DNA from 2 places in the Clostridium sp. 10cd* genome. Region 1 is predicted to be linked to the other one. Evidence: a T-box and tRNA genes for the amino acid it is inferred to sense, from the RefSeq annotation. Region 1 holds a T-box; the other holds one or more tRNA genes.
What was found. The T-box of region 1 lies ahead of leuS (leucine--tRNA ligase). A T-box ahead of a tRNA ligase gene usually reads a tRNA of that ligase, here a tRNA-Leu.
Positions count from the first base shown of each region.

Region 1 (3,426 bases):
GTATACCGCAGAAGCATGGATGAGCTGCCTGCCCGTAAGGAAGAGGTGGAGCACGCCATGGAAGAAGGCATTGTCTTCAAGCTGCTGACCAATCCGGTCCGTGTGCTGGGAAATGAAGACGGCTGGGTATGCGGTATGGAATGTGTGTCCATGGAGCTGGGAGAACCGGATGCCAGTGGAAGAAGACGTCCTGTGGAAATCAAGGACAGCAACTTCGTGCTGGATGTTGACTGTATGATTATGGCAATCGGAACATCGCCGAATCCGCTGATTCGCTCTACAACAGAGGGCCTGGAAACCAATCGCAAGGGCTGTCTGATTGCAGATGACAACGGTGCAACCACCAGAGAAGGTGTATTTGCCGGCGGTGATGCGGTAACCGGAGCTGCCACGGTCATTCTTGCGATGGGCGCCGGGAAAACAGCTGCTGCAGCAATCGATGATTATATTCAAAATAAATAGCGAAATCAGATAAACTCGGGAATTGTCTCTTCTTCCCGAGTTTTGTGGAAAGAGAAAGAAAAACGTGGAAGGGTTTACAATCGGAGTAAAAAATGTTACTATATAGACAGGAAATAAGTACCTTATTTCTGTTATCATGATACTGGCTCTATTGTGATAACCTTGAAAGTTGTGTATTCTTTACATTCCTTCCTTTTATTGTAAACTACACGATTTCAATTACTTTTATTCATATCGATTTCCTTTCGATAACCTAATGAAAAGGGACGTGGTGATGCGCGTCCTTTTTCAGTTGCCTGCGATTGCGGTTGTTTTTCCTTCCAATTTCTGCTATTCTAGTTTCAGGTGATGCTATGAAATCCAAGAGGAATAAACTGATCATCGGCGGTGTGGCAGGTATCGTCGCCATGTTTCTGCTGTCGCTTTTTCTACCTGCTTTCCAGCCGTTTGCCAAGGCAGGGGCACTGGTGATTTATGCACTGGTAAATTATGTGCAGATCAAAGAGATGAAGCGTAACGGTCAGGATATTGAAAAACCGGCGCTTTTTACGGCAGCTGTACTGATCATTGTCGGCTATCTGCTGTTTTTTACATAGAAAATGGCAGTGAACGATTGACAAAGGATACCCAAATTGGATATACTATTGAAGTATAAAGGCTGAGAATTAAAGTAGTACCTTGCGGAAGTGTCACAGAGAGTCGGTGTTGCTGAGAACCGATACATGAAAGCTTGCGGAACTTGTTAAGGAGCTGATAGCTTGCTATCCGTTTGACTTCGCGTTAAGAAGAAATGAAGGGCACTTGTACAAGTGAACTAAGGTGGTACCGCGTTAATTATGACGTCCTTAGAGATAAGGGCGTTTTTTATTTGATATGTAAAGGAGAATGCAGTTATGAATTACAACCATCAGGAAGTAGAAAAAAAGTGGCAGAGCTACTGGCTGAACAACAAAACCTTTGCCTGCGATGCATGGGATTTTGATAAGCCGAAGTGCTATGTTCTGGATATGTTCCCATATCCGAGCGGAAACGGACTTCATGTCGGACATCCGGAGGGCTATACCGCAACGGATATCGTATGCCGTATGAAGCGTATGCAGGGGCACAATGTCCTGCATCCAATGGGCTGGGATGCCTTTGGATTACCGGCAGAGCAGTTTGCCATCACAACAGGAAATCATCCTGCAGAGTTCACAAAGATGAATATCGATCATTTCCGTGAACAGATTCGTGCGCTGGGCTTTTCCTATGACTGGGATCGTGAAATTTCCACGACGGATCCAAGCTACTACAAGTGGACACAGTGGATTTTTCTGAAGCTGTATGACAAGGGACTTGCCTATGTGGATGAAATTCCTGTCAACTGGTGTCCGGAGCTGGGAACCGTGCTTGCCAATGAAGAGGTCATCGACGGCAAGAGTGAGCGTGGAGGCTTCCCGGTTATCCGCAAGCCGATGCGCCAGTGGGTATTGAAAATCACAGAATATGCAGAACGTCTGCTGGAGGATCTTGAGCTGTGCGACTGGCCGACCTCCACCAAGGAAATGCAGATCAACTGGATTGGAAAATCCAAGGGTGCCAATGTCGTGTTCAAAATCAAGGATACAAAGAAGGAATTCACCGTGTTTACAACACGCTGCGATACCCTGTTTGGGGCAACGTACTGCGTTATGGCACCGGAGCATCCGTATGTGGATGAAATTACGACGAAGGAACAAAAGGAAGCAATTGATGCATATAAAACAGCATGTGCTACGAAATCCGACCTGGAGCGTACCGAACTGAACAAGGAAAAAACCGGTGTCTTCACCGGTGCCTATGCGATCAATCCGGTAAATGGAAAAGAAGTGCCAATCTGGATTTCCGATTATGTGCTGGCAAGCTATGGAACCGGAGCCATCATGGCGGTTCCTGCACATGATACGCGTGACTGGGAATTTGCCAAGAAGTTTGGCATTGATATCATTCCGGTTTTAGAGGGCGGCGATGTGACACAGGAGGCTTATACCGAAGATGGTGTGCATATCAATTCCGGATTCCTTGACGGTATGGGAAAACAGGAGGCAATTGATACGATGATTGCCTGGCTGGAAGAGCATGCATGCGGCTGTGCCAAGACGACCTATAAGCTGCGTGACTGGCTGTTCTCCAGACAGCGTTACTGGGGAGAGCCAATCCCGATCATACATATGGAGGATGGTACAACCCGTACGGTGGATATCGATGAACTGCCGCTGGAGCTGCCGGAAACAAAAAACTTTAAGCCGAGTGGTTCCGGAGAATCCCCGCTTGCACATTGTGAAGACTGGCTGAATGTGGAAATCGACGGAGTGAAGGGAAAGCGCGAAACGAATACGATGCCGCAGTGGGCTGGCTCCTGCTGGTATTATCTGCGCTACATCGATCCGAAAAACGATGATGCGATTGCGGCAGAGGAGCTGCTGAAGCACTGGCTGCCGGTTGATCTGTATGTCGGTGGTGCCGAGCATGCGGTTCTGCATCTGCTGTACGCACGCTTCTGGCACAAGGTGCTGTATGACTGTGGTGTGGTGCCGACAAAGGAACCGTTCCAGAGATTGTTCCATCAGGGAATGATTCTGGGAGAGAATAATGAAAAAATGTCAAAATCCAGAGGCAATGTTGTAAATCCGGACGATATCGTGGAAAGCCATGGTGCCGATGCACTGCGTGTCTATGAAATGTTCATGGGACCGCTGGAGGCAGCTCTGCCTTGGAGTACCACAGGTCTGGATGGGGCAAGAAGATGGCTGGATCGTGTTTGGAGATTGTACACGGACTATGATAAATTCACAGAAGCCAATGATGGAAAGCTGGATAAGGTATACCATGCGACCGTTAAGAAGGTAACCAATGATGTGGAGACTCTGAATCTGAACACCGCAATTTCACAGATGATGATTTTCATCAATGAATGCTATAAGGCAGAAAGCATTTATGTGGAAT
Region 1 is NZ_CP172347.1:2,456,028-2,459,453, forward strand. It holds gene gltA (NADPH-dependent glutamate synthase) at 1-462, shown strand, start outside; gene ACG3M1_RS12145 (hypothetical protein) at 816-1,058, shown strand; T-box leader at 1,114-1,312, shown strand; gene leuS (leucine--tRNA ligase) at 1,356-3,426, shown strand, end outside.

Region 2 (3,426 bases), 750 kb from region 1:
CCCTCATTGCTCCTCCGCTCGGGGTCAGTGTGATGGCACAGCTCTTTTTCAGAAACTGATAAACCTTCTGCGCATCACCGTCAAACAGCAGTGGAGTCAGGGCGTTGCTGAGAGGAAAGTGTGGAAGCTGTATTTCCAGCTTTTGAACTCTGCTTCGAAAGTAGGCAGCACGCGTTGCGATCCGCTGCTGTTCAAGGACAAAGCCATCCCCCTGTAAGTGCTGCAATCGCTCATGAAGCTCCATAAGGATACCCACTGCCGGTGTGTTGGGAGTCTGTCCCCTCTCCATATTGCGTGCATGCTCCTTTAAGCTCAAATACAGGCAGATATCATCTTTGGGCTCGACCATATCGCGATAGAAGGATTCCTGCAAAACCACCATCGACAATCCACAGGACAATGCCAGTGCTTTCTGAGAGGAAAGAATCAAGACATCGATTCCCATTTGGTCCATATCCAGCGGATCAGCCATAAAGCTGCTGATGGCATCCACAATCAGATACATATTCTTTGCTTTCGTAAATGCAGAAAGCAGCTGAATATCATAAAGCTGTCCGGTGCTTGTTTCATGCAGATTGACAAGCAGGGCACAATATTCATTTTGAAAAAAAGCGTCCAGGTGTTCCTTTCGCAATGCCTCCAGCTCCTGCAGACACAGCTCATCATAGGGTATCCCGTAAATTCTGCACAGCTGCACAAAGCGCTCGCCAAAGCTCCCTCCGCGAAGTATCAGTACCTTGTCCTGTCTGCGAAAGCTGCAGGCAACAACCGCCTCCATTGCTGCACTTCCGCTGCCGCACAGAAATAATGCTCTTCCTTTACGACAGCCGCATAAGGTCAGCAGCTGCTGTTCGTTTTCCTTCATGATGGATGAGAATTCATCATTGCGAAAGTATGGCAGCTGTGTACCGCTGACCTGTAATGTTTCAGGATACATCTCAACAGGTCCCACTGTGAACAATTTCATAGTATCATCTCCAGTTGTTTGTTCATATTTTAGATTATATTATGCAAATAAGAAAAATACAACTGAATTTTTAATCATATTTTGTTCATATTCTAAAATGTATTTCTCATTTTGAAACGAACAAAAAGATTTGGACAGATTCTTTTTCATTCCCATCCTTTGGATATTTTGATTCTATGGTACATGTACAGAAAGAAAAGCGCGGTGTCTATTTAATCATATGTATAGGACTGTAATCAGCTACTTTTATCAGCTGTGGTCCGTCAGCTTGATTGGCCTGTGTTCTATGAGTATGTTAAAAAGCCATATTGTGGAAAGGTTCTTACTCGATTGTGGTTAATTTTAACTAAAGGAGAATGCAATCCTATCGTAATTTATCAATAAAATTTGAATTCTCCCTTTTGCAACGAACCTAAAGTAAAAGCCTGTGAAAATCCCTGCTTGCTGTTTTCTACAATATTTTATAGTGCTTGCGCCAATCTCGATATTCTTGTTTTAATCTCCTGTTTCTTCATAAACATGGGAGGTTATGATTCATGTAGGTATAACAAATCAATCAGTGATATGATAGCGTGTGCTCCTTTCTGTATGAGTTTACTGCCCTACGTAATTTCGTTTTTGCCCTTATCTATGCTATTATCTGCAATTAGATCCGTGAATAGTGACAAATCTTCCAAAAAAAGCTATAAAAAGGCAAAATGCCTATTGCAATTTCTAAAAATTATTGTATAATATTAAAGCAACATGTTTCAAAAAGAATATGTCAGATGGTTCCGTAGCCAAGTGGTAAGGCAATAGACTGCAACTCTGTGATCATCGGTTCAAATCCGATCGGAACCTCCATTTTTGTTGGGATCGTGGCGAAATAGGCAGACGCAACGGACTTAAAATCCGTTGGGAGTTAATCCCGTGTGGGTTCAAGTCCCACCGTTCCCACCATTCAGAAAAACAGTCCTTGAAAAAGGACTTTTTTTATATAAATACTATGGAAGTGCTATGTGAACTATTTTCAGGGAACGGTGGACGATTCAGCAAGAAACCTGTCTTATACAGTCTTCACCGCATACAACCTCTTTCACCTTATTGTGCTGACTGAAAATGTGAATGAAGGAAAAAGCGACACAGCGTTTTATGGAGGTATCTTACATGCAGGTCCTCCCTCATGAAAACAATAAGCACCTGCTTCCAGAGCAGACCACCTTCAAAGTGGTAATGGATACACCTGAAAAAATATAGGAGAATGATAGTATGAGCAATCTGTTTGATTATCTTACATGGAGAAATGATTTAACGTTTTCAAAAGTTCCCTGCTGTGCAGTGGATACCCTCATATGCAGCTGTCTATCCTATCTGCGACTGCAGCCGGTGTTTGCCAAACAGGATATGCTCTATGTCAAGCGTGCTTCTGAAATTATAAGGGCGATAAATCCGGAGGAAATTCACTTCCGCGTAAAGGAAGACCTGCAGCTGCTGCATAAAATGGCAGAAGGCAACCGATATGGGAATGTAATACTATGCGGATATGTCGACCATCTGGATCCCTCTATGGAAAAACAGTTTTATGCCCTCACCTGTCTGCTGGAGGATGATGTCATGCTGATAACCTATCGCGGAACAGATAATACACTTGTTGGATGGAAAGAGGATTTTAATATGACCTTTCTGGACACCATTCCCTCCCAAAAGGAAGCGGTACAGTATTTGGAGGCGATGGCAATTGCATATCCCGATCGGCGTATAATCCTATGCGGGCATTCCAAGGGTGGAAACCTTGCGGTCTATGCAGCTGCATTTTGTTCTTTCGCTATACAGAATCGGATACAGCGGGTATACAATCACGACGGCCCGGGTTTTTCCGCAGAAACGCTGCAAGCAGCAGGCTATCGCTCTATTGCACAGCGTATAGAAACCTTTGTTCCACAATCCAGCGTTGTCGGTATGCTGATGGAGCATGAGGAGCATTATACTGTGATTTCCAGTACACAGATTTCCCTATGGCAGCATGACCCCTATTCCTGGGAGGTGCTTGGTCCTGATTTCGTACGACTGGATGCGTTAGATCGCCAGAGCATCGTTCTGGACAGCACCATCAAGCACTGGATCAGTGAGCTGGACCGCTCCCAGAGAGAAGCCTTCACGGATGCTGTGTTTCAGATACTCAGCAACACCAATGCCGCCTCCTTTAAGGAAATGAATGAAAACCGGATGCATAGCACTGCTCTGATTTTGAAAGCATTAAACCGCACGGACAAGCAGACTAAAAAGATGCTTTCCGATATCATCCTGAAGCTGTTGTCCAGTGCGAAAAGTGCCATCGAGACAAATCTTGAAAACGGAAAGCCTACAGACTGATTACGTGTTCTTCAATCCCATGCACAAGCGAGTAAAAAGAGAATATCAAATTCCAGTGAACGATACTGAAATTGCATTCTCTTTTTTTGTATCCTGCATGCATCACT
Region 2 is NZ_CP172347.1:1,702,611-1,706,036, reverse strand. It holds gene ACG3M1_RS08380 (pyridoxal-phosphate-dependent aminotransferase family protein) at 1-967, opposite strand, end outside; tRNA gene ACG3M1_RS08375 (tRNA-Cys) at 1,737-1,810, shown strand; tRNA gene ACG3M1_RS08370 (tRNA-Leu) at 1,819-1,906, shown strand; gene ACG3M1_RS08365 (DUF2974 domain-containing protein) at 2,216-3,319, shown strand; gene ACG3M1_RS08360 (metallophosphoesterase) at 3,422-3,426, opposite strand, start outside.
Region 2: it encodes a tRNA-Leu, which carries the amino acid that the T-box ahead of leuS (leucine--tRNA ligase) is inferred to sense. The anticodon was not compared.